2 regions of the Microbacterium sp. MEJ108Y genome follow, and region 1 is predicted to be linked to the other one. Evidence: riboswitches for the same ligand, from Rfam matches in the RefSeq annotation. Region 1 holds a riboswitch; the other holds the start of a gene.
The links. A riboswitch is a leader RNA that binds a small molecule or an ion and turns the genes downstream of it on or off. The one in region 1 is predicted to bind thiamine pyrophosphate.
Positions count from the first base shown of each region.

Region 1 (4,389 bases):
TCCGACCGATGGGCGAGGCGCCCTTCCTCGACCCGGGCGATCAGATCTCCTGGCACTACCGGAAGCCGGGGTGGCAGCCCGGAGACGCGTCGACGATCACACCCATGCGAGTGGTCCGCGACGACGAGCGGGGCCTCGTCGCCTGGCTCGCTCCGGGCACGCTGCAGGAGGGGCAGGGCACTCCGGCAGGCGAGCGCATCCGAACGGTTCCGCTCGAGCGGCGATGGCTGGACCCGCGGACGCGGATCGTGGAGGAGTGGTGGGGCAACGGCATCCTGCGGATCGCCCCCGCAGGCGCCGCGTGGTCGGTGTGGCTCTTCTGGAGCGATGTGAGCGGGGCGGAGTGGCAGTTCGCCGGCTGGTACGTGAACCTCGAGAACGCGCACCTGCGCACCGACCGCGACACCTACTCGTCGGACCACATCCTCGACGTCGAGATCGAGCCGGACGGCCGGGTGCATCTGAAGGATGAGGACGAGCTGATCGCGGCCGTCGAGCAGGGCCGCCTCACATCCGAGCAGGCGGCGCAGATCGAGCGGCACGCCGACGCGGCGATCGCGTCGTACCGCGACGGTGACTGGCCGTTCGCCGCGGAATGGCGAGATTGGCGGCCGGATCCCTCCTGGACCGTCCCCGAGCTCACGGGGCTGTCAGACCTCCGTCCGCGGTGAACCCGGCATCCGCCGTGAGCGGAAGACACTTCCCCTCGCACGGCGGAGATGGTGGCATGGGTCCATGACTGACGTTCTGATCCTCGGCGGGACCGGCTGGCTGTCCGGTCGGATCGCCGGACGCCTGCTGGTGAACGGGGCGGCGGTGATGTGCCTCGCGCGAGGAGGTCGACCGTCCCCGGAGGGTGCGAGCCTGGTTCTGGCCGATCGTGACGACGCCGACGCCTATGACGCCGTCCGCGGTCGCGATTGGGACCACGTGATCGACGTCTCCTCGAATGCGGCGCACGTGGCGGCGGCGGTCGAGGCGCTCGGGGATCGAGCCGCCCGCTGGACGTACGTCTCGTCGGTGTCGGCATACTCCGATGACGAGACGGTCGGGGCGGACGAGTCCGCGCCGTTGCATCAGCCGGCCGGCGCCGGGGATGAGTACGAGTACGGCGCGCAGAAGGTCGCCGCCGAGAAAGCGGTTCGCACGCTCGGCGACCGAACGCTGATCGTGCGCCCGGGGCTGATCGTCGGGAAGGGCGACCCGAGCGACCGCTTCGGATACTGGGCTGCGGCGTTCCTGCGCGCTCACGACGAACCCGTGCTGCTGCCCCGTGCAGACGGGCGCGACGTGCAGGTGATCGACGTCGATGACCTGTCGGAGTTCATCAGCACGACGACCGCGACCGGAGTGATCAACACGACCGGCGACCGGCACCCGATGGCCGAGGTCATCGAGGCGGTGCGCAGGCATGCGGGTCACCGAGGAGACACCGTCACGGCCACCGACGACTGGCTCGTGGCGAATGAGGTGGAGTACTGGGCGGGCACGCGATCGCTGCCGCTCTGGCTCCCGCGCGACATGACCGGATTCATGACGAGGTCGAACGCGCGCTACCGTGCGGCCGGGGGAGAGCTGCGTCCGCTCGACGAGACCATCGCCGTGGTGATCGAGGACGAGCGGGAACGCGGTGTCGATCGCGAGCGGCGGGCAGGTCTGACCCGGACAGACGAACTCGCGCTGATCCAGCTCCTGCGCTGACGGCGCGCGTCGCTAGACTGCGAGCAGTGACACGGGGTGCCGCATCCGCGGCTGAGAACAGACCCGTCGAACCTGATCTAGTTCGTACTAGCGAAGGGATGTCGCAATGAGCGATCGTCTGCGTCCTGAATCCGAATCGACCCTGGCTGCCACGGCCGGACAGCTCCTGTCCGAGCTGCGCGAGAGTCCACCTCTGACCCACTGCATCACCAACAGCGTCGTCACGGGGTTCACCGCCAACGTGCTGCTCGCCCTCGGCGCGGCACCGGCGATGGTCGACATCGTCGACGAAGCAGGAATGTTCGCCGGGGTGGCGTCCGGCGTCCTGATCAACCTCGGAACGCCGACCCCCGAGCAGCGAGCGGCGAGCCTCGAAGCTGCGGCCGGTGCCGTCGCCGCGGGCACTCCGTGGGTGCTGGATCCCGTTGCGATCGGCGCACTCCCGGTGCGCACGGCCCTCGCCCACGAGCTGGTCGCCTCGCGCCCCACGGCGATCAGGGGGAACGCATCCGAGATCCTCGCGCTCGCCGGACTCAGCGCAGGCGGCCGGGGTGTGGACGCGACAGACACGACAGACGATGCGGCAGAGGCAGCGCTCTCACTCGCCGCGCGTCATGGCTCTGTGGTCGCGGTGTCTGGACCGGTCGACCTGGTGACCGATGGCGTCCGTCTGCTGCGCATCGCGAACGGTCACGAGCTGCTCACCCGGGTCACCGGCGGCGGGTGCGCGTTGGGCGCGGTCATGGCCGCGTTCCTCGGCGCGGCGCGCTCGACCTCTGCCGATCCGCTCACGGCGGTGGCGTCGGCGAGCCTCGTCTACACGATCGCCGCCGAGAGGGCCGCGGTGCACGCCTCGGGCCCAGGCACCTTCGCTGTCGCTCTGCTCGACGCGCTCGCCGCCGTGCAGCCGGCTGACCTGGTGGCCTCCGCGCGTGTTCAGGAGAGCGCGCTGTGATCGCCGACCTCTCGCTCTACCTCGTCACGGATCCGGGCCTCTGCGGTGAGCGGGGTGTCGTCGAGACCGTGCGCCTCGCTGTCGACGGGGGAGTGCGCATCGTGCAGCTGCGCGACAAGATCGCGACGGATGCCGAGACCGCCGATCAGCTGGTCGAGCTGTCGCGCGTGATCGCCGGCCGTGCGATCCTCCTGGTGAACGACCGGGTCGACGCGGCGCTCGCCGCTCGCGCTCGGGGAGCTCGCGTCGACGGCGTGCATCTCGGTCAGGGCGATGCGTCGGTACTGCGGGCGCGCGAGCGACTGGGTGCCGAGGCGATCATCGGGTTGACGGCGAACACACCCGACCACTTCGACGCGGTGGCGGCTCTGCCTGCGGGCGTGGTCGACTACCTCGGCGTCGGTGTGATCCGCCCCACCGACACCAAGCCCGACCATCCGCCGGTATTGGGCATCGACGGCTTCCGGTCGCTCATCGAGACGTGCGCCGTGCCCTGCGTGGCCATCGGCGGCGTGGACATCGATGACACTGAGCGACTCCGCGACGCGGGCGCGGCCGGCCTCGCGGTGGTCTCGGCCATCTGCGCCGCGGTCGATCCGAAGCAGACGGCGCAGAGCTTCCTCCGGCGGTGGCGGGCGTCAGGCACGCCGCGGGTGCTCAGCATCGCCGGCAGCGATCCATCGGGCGGTGCGGGGATCCAAGCCGACCTCAAGTCCATCGCCGCGAACGGCGGGTACGGCATGGCGGCTCTGACCGCACTCACCGCTCAGAACACCGTGGGCGTGCGGGCGGTGCATGTGCCGCCCGCGGAGTTCCTGCGGGAGCAGCTCGATGCGATCTCAGACGACATCGTCATCGATGCGGTGAAGATCGGGATGCTGGCGAATGCCGACGTGATCCGTGCGGTCTCCGACTGGCTCGATGCCATCCGGCCGCCGATCGTCGTGCTCGACCCGGTGATGGTCGCGACCAGTGGCGACCGGCTTCTCGACCGGGAGGCCGAGGTCGCGCTGCGCGGACTCCTCGAGCGCGCGCATGTCGTGACGCCCAACCTCGCCGAGCTCGCCGCGCTGGCCGACCATCCGATCGACGGGTGGGATGACGCGCTCGCGGCGGCCGCTGCGCTCTCCGACCGTGTGAGCGCGGCGGTGCTCGTGAAGGGAGGGCATCTCGACGGCGACGACGTTCCCGACGCGGTGATCGACGCTGCCGACGGAGTGAGTCGGGGGTATCCGGGCGCGCGCATCGCGACTCGCAACACGCATGGCACCGGGTGCTCCCTCTCGTCCGCCCTCGCCACCCGCCTCGCCAGGGGCGAGTCCCTCACCGACGCGGTCGCCTCGGCCCGTTCGTGGCTGCGTGAGTCTCTGACGGAGAGCGATGCGCTCCACGTCGGACGAGGACACGGGCCGATCAACCACTTCGGCGGCCTCTGGCGACGTGGCGGACTCGAGACCACCCCCGACCGGGCGCACATCCGCGATCAGTGGTGGGAGCGGATCGCGCACCTGCGGGCAGATATCGACGAGCTCCCCTTCGTCGGCGCTCTCGCCGACGGGACACTCGACCGCGAGTGGTTCCTGTTCTACCTTCGCCAGGACGCGCTGTACCTCCGGGAGTACGCGAGGGTCCTCGCCGAGGCCTCTCGGCTCGCACCGTCACCGCACGAGCAGGCGTTCTGGGCGGAGTCGGCGCACGGGGCGATCGCCGGAGAACTCGAACTCCACGCGTCG
Region 1 is NZ_JXQX01000001.1:100,010-104,398, forward strand. It holds gene RU09_RS00520 (DUF402 domain-containing protein) at 1-671, shown strand, start outside; gene RU09_RS00525 (NAD-dependent epimerase/dehydratase family protein) at 736-1,701, shown strand; TPP riboswitch at 1,724-1,817, shown strand; gene thiM (hydroxyethylthiazole kinase) at 1,808-2,656, shown strand; gene RU09_RS00535 (bifunctional hydroxymethylpyrimidine kinase/phosphomethylpyrimidine kinase) at 2,653-4,389, shown strand, end outside.

Region 2 (4,389 bases), on a different contig from region 1:
TCGTGGCGTCCTGCCCGAAGGTGGGTTCGTCGAGCACCAGCATCCGCGGCCGGGTGGCGAGGGCCGCGGCGACCGTGAGCCGCCGCTTCTCCCCGCCGGACAACGTGTACGGGTTGGCCCCGGAGAGCGAGCTGAGCCGCAGTCGTTCGAGGAGGTCGTCGACACGAGCGGTGATCTCGGGGTCGGAGAGCTTCAGAGCCCGAGGGCCGACAGACAGCTCGTCGCGCACGGTCTTCGCGAGCAGCTGGTGCTCGGGAGTCTGCATGACCGATGCGATGCGGGTGAGCAGCGCGCGCGACGACCAGCGGAAGGGGTCGGGCTTCTCTCCGGCGGCGAGCGCGGGCAGAGCCGCGACCCGGCCGTCCTCGGCGGGGATGAGCCCTGCGAGCGTGAGACCGAGCGTCGACTTTCCTGCGCCGTTCGCGCCGGTGACGCCGAGCACCTCGCCCGCGCGAACCTCGACATCGAACGGCCCGGCGACCGCGAGCCCCCGTCGCCGAGCGACCGTGAGGCCGCGCGCTTCGAGGAGGGACTCCCCCGGCTGGTGCGCCGGCGCGGGCGGAACGGCGGGCGGGTGGCCGGGAACCCACACACCGGATGCCGCGAGCTCGGCCCCTCGCGCGCCGAGCACCTGCTCAGGGCTCCCGTCGGCGAGGACGACCGTGCCCTCCGGCTCGGCGCCGAGCACGATCACCCGCGTGACGAGCGGCAGCCAGACGTCGATGCGATGCTCGATCACCACGAGGGTAGCGCCCGTTGCGTCGAGGGCGGCGGCGACGGCATCCCGCACGTCCTGCACTCCTTCGGGGTCGAGGTTCGCGGTCGGCTCGTCGAGCAGGATCGCGCCCGGTCGCATCGCCAGCACGCCGGCGAGCGCGAGACGTTGCTTCTGACCTCCCGAGAGCGCGGCCGTCGATCGATCGAGTGCGACATCGAGCTCGACGGCGTCCAACGCCGCGCGCACCCGCTGCCAGATCTCCTCGCGGGGGACGCCGAGGTTCTCGCAGCCGAATGCCACGTCGTCGCCGACCCTCGCGAGGATCGTCTGCGTGTCGGGGTCCTGCAGCACCATGCCGACTCGACCACGCGCCTGGATGGGCGGCACGCCGTCGACGAGCAGCCCTCCGTGCGTCTCGCCCTCGTCCGCGCCTCCGAGCACCCCGCCGAACCCCTGCAGCAGGGTCGACTTGCCCGAGCCCGACACCCCCAGCAGCAGCACCCGCTCGCCCGGTTCGATGCGCAGGTCGACGTCGCGCACCGCCCACCGCAGTCGCGTCGCGTACCGCCATCCCCAGCCGCGGGCTTCGAGGGTGGCGGGCGTCGTGGGCGACCTCACACCCGTGCGGTGACCTCGCGGCCGGCGGCGAACCGGCTGAGGGCTCCCGTCGCCGCGAGTCCTCGGGCGATCAGCCACGCGCCGAGTCCGGCGATCACCGCACCCGAGATGGTGGTCGAGACGATGTAGATGGTCGTGAAGAGCGTGTCTGCTCCGGCGTACCAGAGGATGCGGTCGTTGATGCCGCACGCGAGTCCCGCTCCGGCACCCGCCAGCATCGCGACGGGCAGACGCCAGACGCCGTAGAGGAACACGAGGAAGATCAGTTCGGCACCGAGACCCTGCACGAGGCCCGAGACGATGGTCAGCGGACCCCAGGCGTTGCCGACGAGGGCCGAGATGATCGCGGCGACCAGCTCGGTGTAGAGCGCGGCGCCCGGCTTGCGGATGATCAGCGCGCCCAGCACACCGGCGATGAGCCAGGGGCCGGCGAGCAGGCCCTGCACGCCGGGGAGCAGCGGCTTCAGGATGCTGCTGGGCACCTCGTAGCCGACGTTCCAGAGCAGGAAGATCAGCGCGCACGCGACGGCGATGACGCTGGCGACGACGATGTCGACGACCCGCCAGCGCCAGAGCTCAGGGCGACCGAGGCCCTTCGAGGCGCGCGAGACGGCTGCGGATTCCGTGGTGGATCCGGACGTGGATGTACTCATCAGTGACTCCTCCCTGCGCTGGCATTACCCAGATCAGGTTCGACGGTCGAAGCGCGATTCGCTCCCTCTCAGCCCGGCTCGCCGGACTCCCGTGGTTGTTCTGACGATCTTACCCAGTGACGACACTCACGTCTGCTCCTGTTGCAGCGACACTGATCCCTGCGCGAGTTCGGTACCGTGAGGGGGTGACCGCTCCTGACTCCGCCGAGGCCACCGCCTCCGCCGTTCCTGCGGGCGATGCGTCGACGCCCGATGCGACAGCGCCTCATGCGTCAGCGCCTGCCGGTGCCGCGGCTGACTCGTCGGAGCCCGCCGGTTCGACTGCGGCGCTTCCTGATGCCGACGTCTCGTCGGCCGGCACGACGGATGCGGCACCCAGATCAGATGCTGACGACGCCCCCGGACTCATCGCTCTCGAGGCGGCTCTCGAGACTCCCGAGACGACTCCCCACGCCCAGTGGGCAGAGGGCGCCAGCGGTGGGACGCCCCTGACGTGGGTCGACGCGGTCGAAGTGGCGCGGCACCCGGCAACCGAGGCGCTCGATGACACGCCTCCCGCCGCGAGCGGCGGCGCACTTCTGACCGGAGCGCATCTGCGCCCGGCGATCACCCGCCCCGGCGTGCTGGTCCCGCTCGGCGTTCTCGTCGGATTGCTCGGCACCTATGTCGGGTCGGCCATGCTGTGGCCGTTGCACGAGGTGGCGCCGACCGTGCAGGCAGTGGAGCTCTCCACGGTCGCCGCGCCCGCAGCCGCCATCACCTGGCCCACCCAGGGAAGCGCCGCCGTGGGAATCGGCGGCATCGGCACGACGTCGTCATCGCTCGATGCGGCGGCGATCGCGAGCGTCACCAAAGTGGTCTCGAGTCTGATGGTGCTCGATCGGATGCCTCTCGCCGTGGGCGAGCAGGGCCCGGAGTTCTCGTTCACGCGGGCGGACAACCTGGCGTACTGGGACTACCGCCGCTCCGACCAGTCGGCGCTCGACGTGCCCGTGGGCGGCACTCTCACCGAGTTCCAGCTCCTGCAGGGAACGCTGCTCGGTTCGGCGAACAACTACATCGACCGTCTCTCTCAGGAGATCTGGGGCTCCCCCTCGGCGTTCACCGCTGCGGCGGAGGTGTGGCTGCGCGACCGTGGCCTCGACAGCATCACGATCGTGACCCCATCGGGGTTCGACGCCCGCAACACGGCCACGCCTGAGTCGCTCGTCGCGCTGGCCGAACTGGCGATGCAGAACCCCGTGTTCGCCGGCATCGTCGGCACTCCGTCTGTCGATCTTCCGGGCGCCGGCACAGTGGTCAACACGAACGGGATGCTGGCGGATCCTGGCGTGGTCGGAGTTAAGACCGGCACGCTCGGCGACAGTTGGAACCTGCTGACCGCGAAGGTCATCACGCTCGACGACACGACCGTGCACCTCTATGCGTCGGTTCTCGGGCAGGCCGACGATGAGCAGCGCCTCGCCCAGACCCGTTCGCTGTTCTCGCAGGTCGAGACGGCATTGGAGCAGCAGGCCCCCGCTGTCGCGGCCGGCACGGTCGTCGGCACCGTCACGACGCCGTGGGGCGCGACCGCCGATGTGGTGACGGATGCCGACGCCGACATCGTGCTGTGGAACGGCGCGATGGCCGAGGCCTCGACGGACTTCTCCCTGGGCGACAACCGCGAGTCGGGCGACGAGGTCGGCACGTTGACGAGCTCAGGACCGTTGAACACGGTGACGACGTCGCTGTCGCTCGCCGATGACGTCGATGCCCCGAGCCCGTGGTGGCGCCTGACCCATCCGCTCGAGCTCCTCGGCATCACCGAAGCTCAGCGCTGACGACAGCAGAATGCCCCGCCCCCGGATGAAAGGGAGTCGGGGCATTCTGCTTCTCGGCCGACATGCGGGTCGGCCGTCGTGCGGATCGACCGTCGTGCGGGTCGGCCGTCGGGCGGATCGACCGTCGGACGGATCGACCGTCGGACGGATCGACCGTCGGGCGGATCGGCCGTCGTGCGGATCAGCCCTTCTGGCCCCCGTCGTCCGAGCGTTCGACGACGGACTGTGCCGCAGCGGCTTCGGCGGCAGGAACCTGCGCCCCCACCGAGACCCCGACCTGTGCCGCCGCCGCAGCTTCGTCGGCGTCGCCGCTGACGACGACAGGGGTCGAACCCGTGAGTGCGTCCTCTGCGTCGATGTCGGTGGCCGCCTGCTCGAACTGCGACTGATAGAGGCGCCAGTACGCGCCCTGCGCCGTGATGAGCGCGTCGTGCGTGCCCTTCTCGACGATGTCGCCGTGTTCCATCACGAGGATGAGGTCCGCGTCGCGGATCGTCGACAGTCGGTGAGCGATCACGAACGAGGTGCGTCCCTGTCGCAACGCCGCCATCGCGTGCTGCAGCAGCACCTCGGTGCG
Region 2 is NZ_JXQX01000030.1:50,037-54,425, reverse strand. It holds gene RU09_RS13345 (ATP-binding cassette domain-containing protein) at 1-1,336, opposite strand, end outside; gene RU09_RS13340 (ECF transporter S component) at 1,333-1,989, opposite strand; TPP riboswitch at 1,983-2,092, opposite strand; gene RU09_RS13335 (D-alanyl-D-alanine carboxypeptidase family protein) at 2,175-3,812, shown strand; gene RU09_RS13330 (ABC transporter ATP-binding protein) at 3,994-4,389, opposite strand, start outside.
Region 2: it holds a riboswitch for thiamine pyrophosphate, as region 1 does, so the genes downstream of both, RU09_RS13340 (ECF transporter S component) here and thiM (hydroxyethylthiazole kinase) in region 1, are expected to answer to the same signal.